DNA from 3 places in the Pseudomonas vanderleydeniana genome. Region 3 is predicted to be linked to each of the others. Evidence: predicted binding sites of a transcription regulator. Region 3 holds the regulator's gene; each other region holds the start of a gene.
What was found. The regulator FliA, encoded in region 3, starts transcription of late flagellar genes. The targets are predictions, from matches to a motif close to CTAAAGTTTNNNNNNNNNNNGCCGNTAA.

Region 1: the regulator FliA is predicted to act here: its motif matches at 3,164-3,191, upstream of HU752_RS06695 (methyl-accepting chemotaxis protein).
Region 2: the regulator FliA is predicted to act here: its motif matches at 3,260-3,287, upstream of HU752_RS26870 (flagellar protein MotY).

The regions. Positions count from the first base shown of each region.
Region 1 is NZ_CP077093.1:1,503,368-1,508,759, forward strand. Features, by position in the region: gene HU752_RS06680 (LysR family transcriptional regulator) at 1-512, opposite strand, end outside; gene HU752_RS06685 (tellurite resistance TerB family protein) at 711-1,409, shown strand; gene HU752_RS06690 (diguanylate cyclase domain-containing protein) at 1,419-3,080, opposite strand; gene HU752_RS06695 (methyl-accepting chemotaxis protein) at 3,316-4,938, shown strand; gene HU752_RS06700 (chemotaxis protein CheW) at 4,938-5,392, shown strand, end outside.
Region 2 is NZ_CP077093.1:5,970,201-5,975,592, forward strand. Features, by position in the region: gene HU752_RS26855 (hypothetical protein) at 1-120, shown strand, start outside; gene HU752_RS26860 (hypothetical protein) at 192-731, shown strand; gene HU752_RS26865 (argininosuccinate synthase) at 883-2,100, opposite strand; gene HU752_RS26870 (flagellar protein MotY) at 2,231-3,196, opposite strand; gene pyrC (dihydroorotase) at 3,353-4,399, shown strand; gene rnt (ribonuclease T) at 4,396-5,073, shown strand; gene HU752_RS26885 (peroxiredoxin) at 5,145-5,392, opposite strand, start outside.
Region 3 is NZ_CP077093.1:2,041,229-2,046,620, reverse strand. Features, by position in the region: gene HU752_RS09255 (chemotaxis protein CheA) at 1-1,004, opposite strand, end outside; gene HU752_RS09250 (protein phosphatase CheZ) at 1,019-1,807, opposite strand; gene HU752_RS09245 (chemotaxis response regulator CheY) at 1,830-2,201, opposite strand; gene fliA (RNA polymerase sigma factor FliA) at 2,393-3,133, opposite strand; gene fleN (flagellar synthesis regulator FleN) at 3,130-3,963, opposite strand; gene flhF (flagellar biosynthesis GTPase FlhF) at 4,085-5,392, opposite strand, start outside.

The DNA.
Region 1 (5,392 bases), 540 kb from region 3:
CACAGGCGATGCGGCGAGTGGGTCAGGACTTCGGTCTGCAGGGCGTGGCGGTCTTCCAGGTTGGAGAGGATCAGCACGCCGACGTCGATCTCGCCGCTGACCAGCAGGTGCTCGATGTACGGGCGTTCGTCCTCGGTCACGCGGATTTCGACGTTGGGGTAGGCGCGCTGGAAACGGGTCAGCAGGTCGGCCAGGTAGTAACCGGCCACCAGGCTGGTCACGCCGACCGTCAGTTGCCCGCTGACCTGGTCGGTGCTCTGCTGCAGGCTGCGCTTGGCGTTGTCGACGGTGGCCAGGATCAGGTGCGCCTGGCGCAGGAACTGGTGGCCCTGGTGGGTCAGGGTCATGCCCTTGGCATGGCGGTTGAACAGGCTGACGCCGATTTCCTGTTCCAACTGCTGGATCGCCAGGGTCAGGGTCGACTGGGAAATGAACACCGCCTGGGCGGCGGCCGAGATCGAGCCGGTCTCGGCCACGGCGATGAAGTGGCGGATCTGACGCAGGGTCATCATGGCGGCGTTACCCTTGCCGGTTTTTTCGGCGAGTTGTTTTTATGGAGAGGCGCCAGTGTATATCTTTTTAATCGATAGCCTGATCGCTGAGTCAGGATTTGAGCGAAAACTACGCAACATCTGGAAGCACACTTGCCAACCACCGTCTGAAAGCTCGTTTTAACCTGTGGGCCTATTCGTCGTTTGCGGAGCGTGTCGATGAACACTCGCGGATTGCTCGATCAGTTGCTCAAGTCCGGTCAGGCGCTGTTGCAGAACCAGGCTGGTGGTTCACCGGGCCGGACCGCCGACAAGGGGATGTCGGGAAACCTGGGCAGCCTGTTGTCCGGTGCCGGTGGTGGTGCGCTGGCGGCCGGTGCCATGGGCCTGTTGCTGGGCAGCAAGAAGGCCCGCAAGGTCGGTGGCACGGTACTGACCTACGGTGGGCTGGCGGCGCTGGGTGTCCTCGCCTACAAGGCCTATGGCAATTGGCAGGCCCAGCAGGCCAGTGCGCCCCAGGCGGAACCCCGGACTCTCGATCGCCTGCCGGCGGCTCAAGTCGAACAGCATAGCCAGGCAATTCTCCAGGCACTGGTGGCCGCAGCCAAGGCTGATGGGCATGTCGATGCCCGGGAGCGGGAGCTGATCGAGGGTGAGTTCTCCAGGCTGGGCAGCGACCATGAATTGCAGCAGTGGCTGCATGCCGAGCTGAACAAGCCCCTGGATCCGGCCCAGGTTGCGCGGGCGGCGGCCACGCCGGAGATGGCCGCGGAAATGTACATGGCCAGTGTGCTGATGGTGGATGAAGAGCACTTCATGGAAAAGGCTTACCTGGACGAACTGGCGCGCCAGCTGCGGCTGGATCCGGGGTTGCGCCAGGAACTGGAGCGACAGGTTCGTCAGGCCGCCCTGCAGTGACGGGTCGCCCTAGCGAAAATCGGACAGCGCATCCTGCGCCTGATGGAAGTGTGCCTGGCCCTTGCCGGCATGCTTGGCCCGGTACAGGGCCTTGTCCGCCAATCCCAGCACGTCGCTGAGGTCGGGATCATCGAGCGGCCAGACCGCGCCGCCGATACTGCAACCGATGCGGGCCGGTACCTGGTGCAGCATGATCGAGTGCGACAGGCTGGCAAGCACCCGGTTGGCGATGACCCGGGCCTGGTTCTGCGCATCGCTGCGCGGCACCTGCAATACCATGAGGAATTCATCGCCGCCGAGCCGGGCTACCATGTCCCCTTCGCGCAGGCAGGTGCGCAGGCGGCGGGCCACCTCCTTGAGCAGTTCATCACCACCGGCGTGACCGAACTGGTCGTTGATCGGCTTGAAGCCATCCAGGTCCAGGTACAGCAGTGCCAGACAATTGTTCTGCGATTGGCTGCGTTGCTGTGCCCGTGGCAGGTACTTCTCCAGGGCCGCGCGGTTGGGCAGGCCGGTCAGTGCGTCATGGTGCGCCAGGCTCTCCATCACGCCCAGGGCGGTCTGGTGGTTGCTCAGGCTGTCCACCAGATGGCGGATCGACTGGCTCAACTGGGCAATTTCCCGGGTGCCGCGGATGTCCGGAATCTCCATCGATTCGCCGAGGCTCAGGCGGTCGGCCGCATTGGCGATGGCCTTCAGCGGCCGGGTGAACCAGGTCGCCAGCAGCCAGCCGATGAAGGCGATGATCACCGCCAGCGCGATACCCCAGACCAGGATGTCCCGTTGCAGCGCCTTGGCGGGAGCATAGGCTTCGTCGAGGCTTTGGCGGGTCACCACGGTCCAGCCCAGGCCCTTGTAGTTTTCGTAGCCGCGGCTCAGGGCCAGGCCGGTCAGGTAGTCATTGCCATCCGGCCAGCGCTGGACGGCCCAGCGTGGCTGCTGGCCGAGCCCTTCAAGCTGTGGCAGTTGCAGCACCTGGCCGATGGTTTCCCGAGGACCGAGCAGTACCCGGTGGTCGGCAGCGATGACGAAGAATTCGATTCTGCGTCGTTCCTGCATGGGCTGCATCAGCGACTGGCGCATGTCTTCGGCCCAGGCCCAGGAGAGGTGCGCGGCCAGCACGCCGATCGTCTTGCGGTCATCGCCGCTGGCGCCATTGAAGACCGGCAGGCTGATGTCGACGAACTTGAGGGTCTCGCCACTGGGGTTGGGCAGCAGTTTGGACAGCAGCACGGCATCGTGCACATCGCCGATGAAGACATGCTCGCGTCCCTCCTTGAATACCGGGCGTTGACTGATGCTGGTGCCTTGCAGGATGCCCCCGGTGGAGACCCTGACCAGGCCCGCGGTATCGGTCAGGCCGAGCCAGGCGATGTCCGGGAATTGCTCTTGCAGGTGGTCGAGCAACTGGCGAATCTGCGCCGGGTCGGAAGCCTCCTGCAGGACCTTGAGCTGGCTGATGACACTCAGCAGGTGAAAGCGGCTGGCCATGGCCCGGTCCAGCCGATCGGCCATCTGGTAGGAGACTTCTGCCAGGTCCTGGCCGATCTCGCCGCGCATCCGCACACTGGAGTCATGCCCGATGAACGAACCCAGCAGCCAGCTCAGCACGCTCACCAGCAGGGCGATGGCAAGTGCAAGGCGACTACGCAGGCTCGGCAGTACGGGCATCAAGCAGTTCCCATGATCGGTATGATCCAGTGATCGGTGTCATCAACGGCAACACTTCGCTTTTAACCACACAGGTGGGGCTTGTAGAGAATGTCGGCAAATCGCCGCTCAGGATTAGAAATCTCCTGTAAGTTATATTCCCTGCATTTGTAATCCCGGTCGTAGCCTGTGCATAAATGATGGCACACCCTCGGCTATACTGCCTTCCATTTGAAATGCTTCCCGAGGACTGATTGTGAAGAACTGGACTCTGCGCCAACGGATACTCGCGAGTTTTGCCGTCATCATCGCGATCATGTTGTTGATGGTTGTTGTCGCTTATTCCCGGTTGCTGTCGATCGAGTCCAGCGAGGAGAGCGTGCGCAGCGACGCCATTCCCGGCGTCTACTACAGCACCATGATCCGTAGCTCCTGGGTCGAGAGCTATGTGCTGACCCAGCAGTTGCTGGGCTTCAATGCCGATGGCGTGATCAGTGCCGCGGACCAGGAACAGTTCAAGAACTTCTCCAGCCGCCTGCTCGAACAGATCGACAACTACCAGAAGACTATCTACACCAAAGAAGACCAGGTGCAGTTCGATCTTTTCAAGCACGAGCACGAAAGCTACGCCAAGGCCCTGGCCACGGTGCTCGACCTCTACCAGCGCAAGCAGAACGATGAAGCGATCCGCCAGTTCAAGTTGCAGGTGACACCGGCCTGGATGAACGGGCGCAAGGAACTCAACGACATCATCGTCCAGAACAAGGGCGTGGCTGACACGGCCACCGATACCATCAGTGCCGCGGTGTCGTCGGCGAAGGTCAGCATGATCATTTCCCTGGTACTCGCCGTGCTTGCCGCCGGCCTGTGCGGCTGGTTGCTGATGCGGGTGATCACCTCGCCGATGCAGCGGATCGTCGAGATCCTCGAGATCATGCGCACCGGCGACATGAGCAACCGGCTGAACCTGGATCGCAAGGACGAATTCGGCTCGGTGGAAACCGGCTTCAACGACATGATGACCGAGCTGACGGCGCTGGTGTCCCAGGCCCAGCGTTCGGCGGTGCAGGTGACCACCTCGGTCACCGAGATTGCCGCCACCTCCAAGCAGCAGCAGGCCACGGCCACCGAGACCGCCGCCACCACCACCGAGATCGGTGCGACCTCGCGGGAAATCGCCGCGACCTCCCGTGACCTGGTCCGCACCATGACCGAAGTGTCGTCCGCCGCCGACCAGGCCTCGGTGCTCGCCGGTTCCGGTCAGCAGGGGCTGGCCCGGATGGAGGACACCATGCATTCGGTGATGGGGGCTGCGGAACTGGTGAACTCCAAGCTGGCGATCCTCAATGAGAAGGCCGGCAACATCAACCAGGTGGTGGTGACGATCGTCAAGGTCGCCGACCAGACCAACCTGCTGTCGCTCAACGCCGCCATCGAGGCGGAGAAGGCTGGGGAGTACGGTCGCGGTTTCGCCGTGGTCGCCACCGAGGTGCGCCGCCTGGCCGACCAGACGGCTGTCGCCACCTACGATATCGAACAGATGGTGCGCGAGATCCAATCGGCGGTGTCCGCCGGGGTCATGGGCATGGACAAGTTCTCCGAGGAGGTACGCCGCGGCATGTTCGAGGTGCAGCAGGTCGGTGAGCAGCTGTCGCAGATCATTCACCAGGTGCAGGCCCTGGCACCGCGCGTGCTGATGGTCAACGAAGGCATGCAGGCCCAGGCCACCGGTGCCGAGCAGATCAACCTCGCACTGGTGCAACTGGGGGATGCCAGCAGCCAGACCGTCGAGTCGCTGCGCCAGGCCAGTTTTGCCATCGACGAGCTGAGCCAGGTCGCGGTCGGCCTGCGCAGCGGCGTCTCGCGTTTCAAAGTCTGATGAGCGAGCTGCTGGCCAAGCGCGCTGCCAGCGCGCAGACCCGGGACAGCCTGTTCCTGGTCTTTCGCATTGGCAGTGAGCGCTACGCCCTGGAGGCCGTGGAAATCGCCGAAGTGCTGCCGTGCCTGCAACTCAAGGGCATCGCTCATGCGCCGGCCTGGGTCGCCGGGGTGTTCGCCCACCGCGGCGCGATGGTGCCGGTGATCGACGTCAGCGCCATGACCTTCGGCCAGCCCGCCGTGGCCCGTACCAGCACCCGGCTGGTGCTGGTGCACTACCGGCCGGGGCCGGATGCGGCCGACTATCGGCTTGGGCTGATTCTCGAGCAGGCCACCGATACCCTGCGTTGCAACCCGCAGGACTTCCAGCCCTATGGCCTGGACAATCGGCAGGCCCCCTACCTGGGACCGGTGCTGGAAGATGCGCAGGGCCTGGTGCAGCGCATCCGCCTCAA
Region 2 (5,392 bases), 3.1 Mb from region 3:
AAGAAACGTACTACGCAACACAAAGAACACTTACCAGAACAACAAAATCACCAAACCCCAGATAAATATGAAAAGCATGCAGCAGGCTTTCCCCTTGCAGACAAAAAACACTCCCGCTAGCGTCATTTCCAGACAGGAAGCATTTCAGCCTGGCCTCCTTGCACATGAAACCCCATTACAGGCTATATACCATGAAACGCCAAAAGATAAACAAAGAGAATAACCACTGTAAACCTCACACCCTGGAACTGGCCATCAACGAATTCGTCAAGCGGGGCGGAATCATTGAGACCAGCAGCCAGAAGGAGCCAAGCCGAAACAACTGCAAAAAATCGGAAGTTACAGAAAAAACAACTGAGACAATGGAGGACTACACACAAAAAGTTGAACTACTGAAAGACCTGATAACCAAGGGAGCTGGAATCTACGCCCTGCAGTATTCACTGAAGATGAACAAGGATGAGATAAAACGGATGGCCCGGGAACAAGGGCTGAAGATCACTCATCGACGCCCGCTATGCCCTGCCAGGAAATACCGCCCTCTACAGCCGGTATCGGCCGACACCCGGGATGACGACGTGATCGCCGGGCACGCCATGCACTACGCGGCATTGGGCTACACGGCCCCGGAAATTGCACAGACGCTGGAGTTGAGCGTGCGCCAGGTATGGGAGCTGGCGAGGACCTACCGATTCGAACTGCGACACCGACGAGAGGGACGCATGGATTGAGCACGCAAGCCTCCAGGCCTCAGCCAGGACAGCTCTACCGCCCAGGTGCCAGTCGCCCAAAACGAGAACCTGCCCAACGGGACGCCGTCCCGTTCACGGCTGAAAAAAAAACCCGGCCTGAGGGCCGGGTCCTTTTCACGCAAGCACAGGATCAGAACAGCTTGCGACCCTTGTTCGCCGCAATGCGCATGCGCAGGGCGTTGAGCTTGATGAAGCCGGCAGCATCGGCCTGGTTGTAGGCGCCGCCATCTTCCTCGAACGTCGCGATGTTGGCATCGAACAGCGACTCGTCGGACTTGCGCCCGGTCACGATCACGTTGCCCTTGTACAGCTTCAGGCGTACCACACCATTCACGTGCACCTGCGAAGCGTCGATCATCTGTTGCAGCATCAGGCGCTCAGGGCTCCACCAGTAGCCGGTGTAGATCAGGCTGGCGTACTTGGCCATCAGCTCATCCTTGAGGTGAGCGACTTCGCGGTCCAGGGTGATCGACTCGATCGCCCGGTGCGCGCGCAGCATGATGGTACCGCCTGGGGTTTCGTAGCAGCCGCGGGACTTCATGCCCACGTAGCGGTTCTCGACGATGTCCAGGCGGCCGATACCGTGCGCGCCACCGATACGGTTCAGGGTCGCCAGCACGGTAGCCGGAGTCATCTCGACGCCGTCCAGCGCGACGATGTCGCCGTTGCGGTAGGTCAGTTCCAGGTACTGCGGCTTGTCGGGAGCGTTCTCCGGGGAGACGGTCCAGCGCCACATGTCTTCTTCGTGCTCGGTCCAGGTGTCTTCCAGCACGCCGCCTTCATAGGAGATGTGCAGCAGGTTGGCATCCATCGAGTACGGGGACTTCTTCTTACCGTGACGCTCGATCGGAATCGCGTGCTTCTCGGCGTAATCCATCAGCTTCTCACGGGACAGCAGGTCCCATTCGCGCCATGGTGCGATCACTTTCACGCCTGGCTTGAGTGCATAGGCGCCCAGTTCGAAACGAACCTGGTCGTTGCCCTTGCCGGTGGCGCCGTGGGAAATGGCATCGGCGCCGGTTTCGTTGGCGATTTCGATCAGGCGCTTGGCGATCAGCGGACGCGCGATGGAAGTACCCAGCAAGTACTCGCCTTCGTAGACGGTGTTGGCACGGAACATCGGGAACACGAAGTCGCGAACGAATTCTTCGCGCAGGTCGTCGATGTAGATCTCCTTGACGCCCATGGCCTGTGCCTTGGCGCGGGCCGGCTCGACCTCTTCGCCCTGACCCAGGTCAGCAGTGAAGGTCACTACTTCACAGTTATAAGTATCTTGCAGCCACTTGAGGATCACCGAGGTGTCCAGGCCGCCGGAATACGCGAGAACGACCTTTTTTACGTCGGCCATGCCATCACTCCACGGGGGGTTGTACGGAAAGGGCCGATTCTACCGGCCAACCACGTGGATTTACAGAGGCGCGACAGCGAAGGACGTCAAAGCGACAGATAATGTCGGGAGGGCGACGAGAACAGCCGTTTCAGGATGTCCTCGCCGCGCTGCCAGCCGCTGCGGTCGGCGCCGGCTTCTCGGCAGGCTTCTGGGGAGCCGGTGCAGAGGGAGCCGTTGCAGCGGGAGCCGGTGCGGGAGGCGCCTCCGGGGCGCGCTCGAGATGGATGTTGACCCGGCGGTTCTTCGCCCGGTTGGCCGGATTGGTATTGGGTACCAGCGGATAGCGCTCGCCATGGAAGCGCATGACGATCTGCGATTCCGGAATACCGGCGGCCTTGAAGAAATCCATGACCGCCAGCGCGCGCCGGCGCGACAGGTCGCGGTTGGTCAGGCGGTTGCCGCTGTTGTCGGAATGCCCGTCGAGTTCGATGTGGTTGACGGTCGGGTCCGCCTTCATGAAGTCCAGCATTCCCTGCAACTGGACCTTGGCCTGCGCGTTGAGCTCGATGCCACCATCCGGAAAACCGATCTCGGCCTGCTTGATCTGTTCGAAATTCTTCGGCAGCAGCTTGGCGGTGCAGCTCTGGAAGTCGCTGTAGGCCTGGTTGAATTTCACCGGCAGCAGGCGCACTTCGGAAACGCCGCCTTCGCGCGAATAGTGACGTATCAGCGGGCTACGCCCCTCGAGCAGACCGTGGAACAGGCCACCGGCCTGGCCCTGGGAACTGTTGAACAGCACGTCGCCATTGTTGATTTTGACCGTGCCCAGGTTGATGTCACCACGCCCGGGCTGCCAGGGTGCCGCAGCGGCCAACAGAGTTGCCGAACCACCGCCGAGCACGTGATTGTTCGACTTGAGCCGGAAAATCGCCTGCTCGCCCGCACGCCGCACGAACTCGCCGGCACCGAAGTCGGTGATCGGCTGAGTCAGCCGACACTCGAATTTGTCCCCTTCCACCTTCCACTCGATGCTCTCCAGACGAGTCTGGAAAGTCAACGCCATGGCCGGCAGGCTGGCAAACATACTGAGCAGGGCTAAATAACGCTGGCGCACGGGAGGCTCCAATGGTTCTACGGCTGTGAGACTGGCGTACGACTTCTACACCATGCTTTCGGGATATCGGTTGCATCCGGCAAAACTTGATAGCGAGTGCCTGAGAGAGTCTTTTCCGGTAGCATTCCCCTGAGTTCGACCCGCCTGGAATCCCCAATGTCCGACCGCCTGACCCTGCTGCGTCCCGACGACTGGCATATCCATCTTCGCGATGGTGCTGCGTTACCCCACACTGTTGCGGATGTTGCGCGCACCTTTGGTCGCGCCATCATCATGCCAAACCTGGTGCCTCCAGTACGCAACGCCGCCGAAGCCGACGCCTATCGCCAGCGCATTCTCGCGGCGCGGCCGGCCGGCAGCCGTTTCGAACCGCTGATGGTGCTCTACCTCACCGACCGTACCCAACCCGAGGAAATCCGCGCGGCCAAGGCCAGTGGTTTCGTCTACGCGGCCAAGCTGTATCCGGCCGGCGCGACTACCAACTCGGACTCCGGCGTGACCAGCGTCGACAAAATCTTTGCCGTCCTGGAAACCATGGCCGAAGTCGGCATGCCACTGCTGGTGCACGGTGAAGTGACCCGCAGCGAAGTCGACGTGTTCGACCGCGAGAAGCAGTTCATCGACGAACACATGCGTCGTGTGGTCGAGCGCTTCCCGACACTGAAGGTCGTGTTCGAGCACATCACCACGGCCGATGCGGTCCAGTTCGTCAACGAGGCCTCGACCAACGTCGGCGCGACCATCACCGCTCATCACCTGCTGTACAACCGCAACCACATGTTGGTGGGTGGCATCCGGCCGCATTTCTACTGCCTGCCGATCCTCAAGCGCAACACGCACCAGTCGGCCCTGCTCGACGCCGCCACCAGCGGCAGCGAGAAGTTCTTCCTCGGGACCGACTCGGCGCCCCACGCCCAGCACGCCAAGGAAGCGGCCTGCGGCTGCGCCGGCTGCTACACCGCCTATGCGGCCATCGAGCTGTATGCCGAGGCATTCGAGCAGCGCAATGCCCTGGACAAGCTCGAAGGCTTCGCCAGCCTGCATGGCCCGCGCTTCTACGGCCTGGCACCGAACAGCGAGCGCATCACCCTGGTTCGCGAAGAGTGGACCGCCCCCGCCAGCCTGCCGTTTGGCGAACTGTCCGTAATCCCGCTGCGCGCCGGTGAGAAACTGCGCTGGCGCCTGCTGGAGGAAACCCTGTGAGTGATGATCATTTCGACGACGAACTGGAAGGCAACGGTACCTCGGGCGGCCCTCGCCACCCGATGGCCGCGCGCTTTCGCGGCTATCTGCCGGTCGTCGTCGACGTAGAGACCGGCGGTTTCAACGCCGCTACCGACGCCCTGCTGGAAATCGCCGCGACCACCATCGGCATGGACGAAGATGGCTTCGTGTTCCCCGAGCACACCTACTTCTTCCGGGTCGAGCCGTTCGAAGGCGCCAACATCGAGGCCGCCGCCCTGGAGTTCACCGGGATCAAGCTCGACCACCCGCTGCGCATGGCCGTCAGCGAGGAAACCGCGCTGACCGACATCTTCCGCGGCATCCGCAAGGCGCTCAAGGCCAACGGCTGCAAGCGGGCGATCCTGGTCGGGCACAACAGCAGCTTCGACCTCGGCTTCCTCAACGCGGCCGTGGCGCGCCTGGACATGAAGCGCAACCCGTTCCATCCGTTCTCCAGCTTCGACACCGCCAGCCTGGCCGGCCTCGCCTACGGCCAGACCGTCCTGGCCAAGGCCTGCCAGGCCGCCGGTATCGACTTCGATGGTCGCGAAGCCCACTCGGCGCGCTATGACACCGAAAAGACCGCCGAGCTGTTCTGTGGCATCGTCAACCGCTGGAAGGAAATGGGCGGCTGGGAAGACTTCAACGACTGATCCTGCTCGCCTAAATCGCGCCCATGAAAAAACCGGCCTGAGGCCGGTTTTTTTGTCCGTGAAACGACGGCTTACAGCTTGCCGGCGTTCTCGGTCAGGTAGGCTGCAACGCCTTCTGGCGAAGCGTTCATGCCCTTGTCGCCTTTTTTCCAGTTGGCAGGGCAGACTTCGCCGTGCTCTTCGTGGAACTGCAGCGCGTCGACCAGACGGATCAGCTCTTCCATGTTACGGCCCAGTGGCAGGTCGTTGATGATCTGCGAACGGACAACGCCCTTGTCGTCGATCAGGAAAGCGCCACGGAAAGCCACGCCACCTTCGG
Region 3 (5,392 bases):
GCGGCGGCTGGCGCCTTGGCCGCCGGTGCGGCGGCCGGAGCGGCGGCAGCAGGCTTGGCCGCCACGGGAGCAGCGGCGGTCGCCGTCGCTGCCACGTCGGTGAACTTGCCCTTGCCATGCAGTTCGTCGAGCAGGGATTCGAATTCCTGGTCGGTGATCAGGTCACTGCCGGAGGCTCCTGTCACTTCCGCAGCCTGGGCGGCGGCAGCTGCAGTATCGATGCCTTCGACCTTGAAGGTCCCCTTGCCGTGCAACTGATCGAGCAGGGCTTCAAATTCGTCGTCGGTAATGTCGCCATTGTCAGGCTGTTCGGCGGCGGCATCGCCAGCCGGTGCCTGGGCCGAAGCGGCTACGGCATCGGGCGCGAACTGGCCCTTGCCGTGCAGCTGGTCGAGCAGCGACTCGAACTCGGCATCGGTAATTTCATCGCTCTCGGCCTCGCCTTCGGCGGCTGGCGCAGGCGCCTCGGCACCCCCGAGCGAGTCGAGCAACTGTTCGAATTCATTGTCGGTAATATCACCGGACGGGGTTTCAGCCACAGGCTCGACCACCGGTTCCGGCTCGGGCTCAGGTGCGGCAACCTCGGCCACCGGCGCCGGCGCGGATTCGGCTCCGGCGGGCTCGGCCAGGCGCGACAGGGCTGCCAGCAGCTCCGGCGTCGCCGGGGTGATCGCGCTGCGCTCACGGACCTGGCCAAACATGCCGTTGACCGCGTCGAGCGCTTCCAGGACCACGTCCATCAGCTCGGCGTCAACGCGACGCTCACCCTTGCGCAGGATGTCGAACACGTTCTCGGCGATGTGACAGCACTCCACCAGCTCGTTGAGCTGGAGGAAGCCGGCGCCCCCTTTTACAGTGTGAAAACCGCGAAAAATGGCATTGAGCAGGTCAGCATCGTCCGGTCGGCTTTCCAGCTCGACCAGTTGTTCGGACAGTTGCTCAAGAATCTCGCCGGCCTCAACCAGGAAATCCTGAAGGATCTCTTCATCGGCGCCGAAGCTCATGTGTATGGGTGCTCCTAGAATCCAAGGCTGGAAAGCAAATCGTCGACATCGTCCTGGCCGGACACAACGTCTTCACGTTTATCGGCATGAATCTGCGGACCTTCACCCTTTTCCATTTGTTTTTGTGGATCTTTTTGCGCAAGGATCGCTTCACGGTCATGTTCGATGCCGGCAAAGCGATCCACATGGCTGGCCATCAACACCAGCTTGAGCAGGTTGCTCTCGACCTCGGTGACCATCTGCGTGACACGCTTGATCACCTGGCCGGTCAGGTCCTGATAATCCTGGGCCAACAGGATATCGTTGAGTTCGCTCGAAACGGCCTGGGTTTCCTGCTCGCTACGCGTCAGGAAACTGTCGACACGCCGGGCCAGGGCACGGAATTCCTCGGCACCGACCTCGCGCCGCATGAACCGTCCCCAGTCGGCGCTCAGCGCCTTGGCCTCGTCATTCAGGCCATTGATCCGGGGGGTCGCACTCTCCACCAGGTCCATGGTGCGGTTGGCCGCGGCCTCGGTGAGCCTGACCACATAGGACAGGCGCTCGGTGGCATCGGTGATCTGCGAAACTTCCTCGGCCTGCGGCATGGTGGGATCGATCTGGAAATTGACGATCGCACTGTGCAGCTCGCGGGTCAGCTTGCCGACTTCCAGGTACAAGCCGCGGTCACGGGCCTGGTTCAGCTCATGGATCATTTGCACGGCGTCGCCGAAGCGGCCTTTCTCAAGGCTTTCGACCAGCTCACGAGCATGTTTTTTCAGGGTCGATTCAAAATCGCCCAGAGAGGATTCGTAGTGCTCCATAGCGCCCCCGTGGCGGACTTCATCAACCGATGCGTTCGAAGATCTTCTCGATCTTCTCTTTCAACGCCTGGGCCGTGAATGGTTTGACCACATAGCCGTTCACACCGGCCTGTGCGGCCTCGATGATCTGCTCGCGCTTGGCCTCGGCCGTCACCATCAGGACCGGCAGGTGCTTGAGCTTCTCGTCGGCACGTACGTGGCGCAGCAGATCGATGCCGGTCATGCCGGGCATGTTCCAGTCGGTGACCAGAAAGTCGATGCTGCCACTGTTCAGAACCGGAATGGCGGTAGTACCGTCATCGGCCTCGACAGTGTTGGTGAACCCGAGGTCACGCAACAGGTTCTTGATGATCCGCCGCATCGTTGAAAAGTCATCAACGATGAGGATTTTCATGTTCTTGTTCAATTCGACCTCCAAGCAGTCTTAAACGCGTTTCAGCACCTGGACGCGCTGTTAAATCAATTCGGCACAACACTCGACAAGGCTCTGTACCCTACTGCATGGAAACCACAACCGGCCGAGCCGCCGATACACCGTCACACGCTGCATCGGTCTCGTTCGCAGTGTCCCCACACACTGCCCCGTCAACGCGCTCGCCACTCTCCCAAACGCCCCCGCAAACGGGCTGCGCACTGGCTATGCAACTGGCTGACCCGTGACTCGCTGACCCCCAGGACCTCACCGATTTCCTTGAGGTTCAGCTCCTCGTCGTAGTACAGCGACAACACCAGCCGCTCACGCTCCGGCAAATTGGCAATCGCGTCCGCCAGTGCGGCCTGGAAGCGCTCATCCTCCAGATCGCGCGACGGTTCGAGATGAGCGCTCGCGCCATCCTCATGCAACCCTTCATGCTCGCCGTCCTGCAACAGGTCGTCGAAACTGAACAGGCGGCTGCCCAAGGTATCGTTCAAAATCCCGTAATAATCATCGAGACTCAACTGGAGTTCGGCTGCAACTTCATGATCTTTAGCGTCGCGACCGGTTTTCGCTTCAATTGCCCGGATTGCGTCGCTGACCATGCGGGTGTTGCGGTGTACCGAACGGGGTGCCCAGTCGCCCTTGCGGACCTCATCGAGCATCGCGCCACGGATGCGGATACCGGCATAGGTCTCGAAACTCGCACCCTTGCCCGAGTCGTATTTGGTCGAGACTTCGAGCAGGCCGATCATCCCGGCCTGGATCAGATCCTCGACCTGGACACTGGCCGGCAGCCTGGCCAGCAGGTGATAGGCGATACGCTTGACCAGCGGTGCGTAGCGCTCGATCAGTTCATACTGGCTGTCACGCGACGATTTGGAATACATGCGATAGCCACTTGCAGTCATAGCACGGGTCCCGCACTCGTTTGAAGTACCAGACGTTCGACGAAAAATTCCAGGTGCCCACGTGGGTTGGCGGGCAACGGCCAGGTGTCGACCTTCTGCGCGATGGCCTTGAACGCCAGAGCACATTTCGAACGCGGGAATGCCTCGTAGACCGCACGCTGCTTTTGCACGGCCTTGCGAACGCATTCATCGTAGGGAACGGCGCCGACGTATTGTAGGGCCACGTCAAGGAAGCGGTCCGTGACCTTGGTCAACTTGGCGAACAGGTTGCGGCCTTCCTGCGGGCTCTGGGCCATGTTGGCCAGCACGCGAAAACGGTTCATGCCGTAGTCGCGGTTGAGCAGCTTGATCAGCGCATAGGCGTCGGTGATCGAAGTCGGTTCGTCGCAGACCACCAGCAGCACTTCCTGGGCCGCACGCACGAAGCTGACTACCGAGTCACCAATACCCGCGGCGGTGTCGATCACCAGCACGTCGAGGTTGTCGCCGATATCGCTGAATGCCTGGATCAGGCCGGCATGCTGGGCCGGATTCAGGTTGACCATGGTCTGGGTGCCGGACGCCGCCGGCACGATACGGATTCCGCCAGGACCCTGCAGCAGCACATCGCGCAGCTCGCAGCGCCCTTCGATCACATCGGCCAGGGTCCGCTTCGGGGTCAGCCCCAGCAGAACGTCGACATTCGCCAGGCCCAGGTCGGCGTCCAGCAGCATGACGCGCCGGCCCAGCTCGGCCAGGGCCAGGGACAAGTTCACTGACACGTTAGTCTTCCCGACGCCACCCTTGCCGCCGGTCACCGCAATCACCTGTACGGGATGCATGCTACCCATGTTCTCTTCTTACCTTGTCTCGCGTAGACGGAAGGCCACATAACTGGCTGCGCGCTCCCGAAGGAAACTAATGCCTGGCAGACCATCGATGTAGATGCGTTGCAACGTCTTCATGGTTACCTCACCCCACTCGCTTGGAGGGGCTGTGGTAGATGTCAGCGAACATATCGGCCATGGCCTCTTCGCTGGGTTCTTCCTGCATTTGCACGCTGACCGCGCGGCTCACCAACTGGTGGCGACGAGGCAAATGCAGATCGTCCGGGATGCGTGGGCCATCGGTCAGGTAGGCCACCGGCAGTTCATGGCTGATGGCCAGGCTCAACACTTCGCCGAGGCTTGCCGTCTCGTCCAGCTTGGTCAGGATGCATCCGGCCAGGCCACAGCGCTTGTAGCTGTGGTAGGCGGCGGTGAGCACCTGCTTCTGGCTGGTGGTCGCCAGCACCAGGTAATTCTTCGCCTTGATCCCGCGGCCGGCCAGGCTTTCCAGCTGCATGCGCAAGGCCGGGTCACTGGCCTGCAGGCCAGCGGTATCGATCAGCACCACGCGCTTGCGCAGCAGCGGATCGAGGGCCTGGGCCAGGGATTGACCAGGATCGACATGGGTCACCGAGACGTTGAGAATCCGCCCCAGCGTCTTGAGCTGTTCCTGTGCACCGATGCGGAAGCTGTCCATGCTGACCAGTGCAATGTTCTGTGCGCCGTACTTGAGCACGTAGCGCGCGGCCAGCTTGGCCAGCGTGGTGGTCTTGCCCATGCCGGCCGGGCCGACCATGGCAATCACCCCACCCTCTTCGAGCGGTTCGACCTCCGGGGTGACGATCATCCGGGCCAGGTGCGCCAGCAGCATGCGCCAGGCCTGGCGAGGCTCCTGGATATCGGTGATCAGCGCCAGCAGGTCGCGCGACAGCGGACCGGACAGGCCGATGCGCTGCAGGCGCCGCCAGAGGTTGGCCTGCTCCGGCTGGCGACCCTGCAACTGGTTCCAGGCCAGCGAGCCGAGCTGCACTTCCAGCAGTTCACGCAGACCGTTGAGTTCCGAGCGCATCGAGTCGAAGACCCGCTGGTCCACCGCCGGGGCCGCCGCAACCGGGGCCGGGGCAGGACGACGAGGTTCGTCGAAGGTCGGTTCGATCAGTGGCTCGGCCGCGGTCAGCGGCAAGCCGGCGAACAGCTGGCGATTGGTATTGCCATCGTTTTCACCCTCACTGCGCAGGCTCAGCTCGGCCTGGGCGGTGACGATACGCGACTGGGTCTTGCGCAGCTCGTCCTCAAGCTCCATGTTCGGCACCCGTGGTGCCAGGGCCGAGAGCTTGTAGTCCAACGCAGCCGTCAGCTCGACACCGCCAGCGATCCGGCGGTTGCCGATGATGGCCGCGTCCGAGCCCAATTCGTCACGAACCAGCTTCATGGCCTGACGCATATCGGCGGC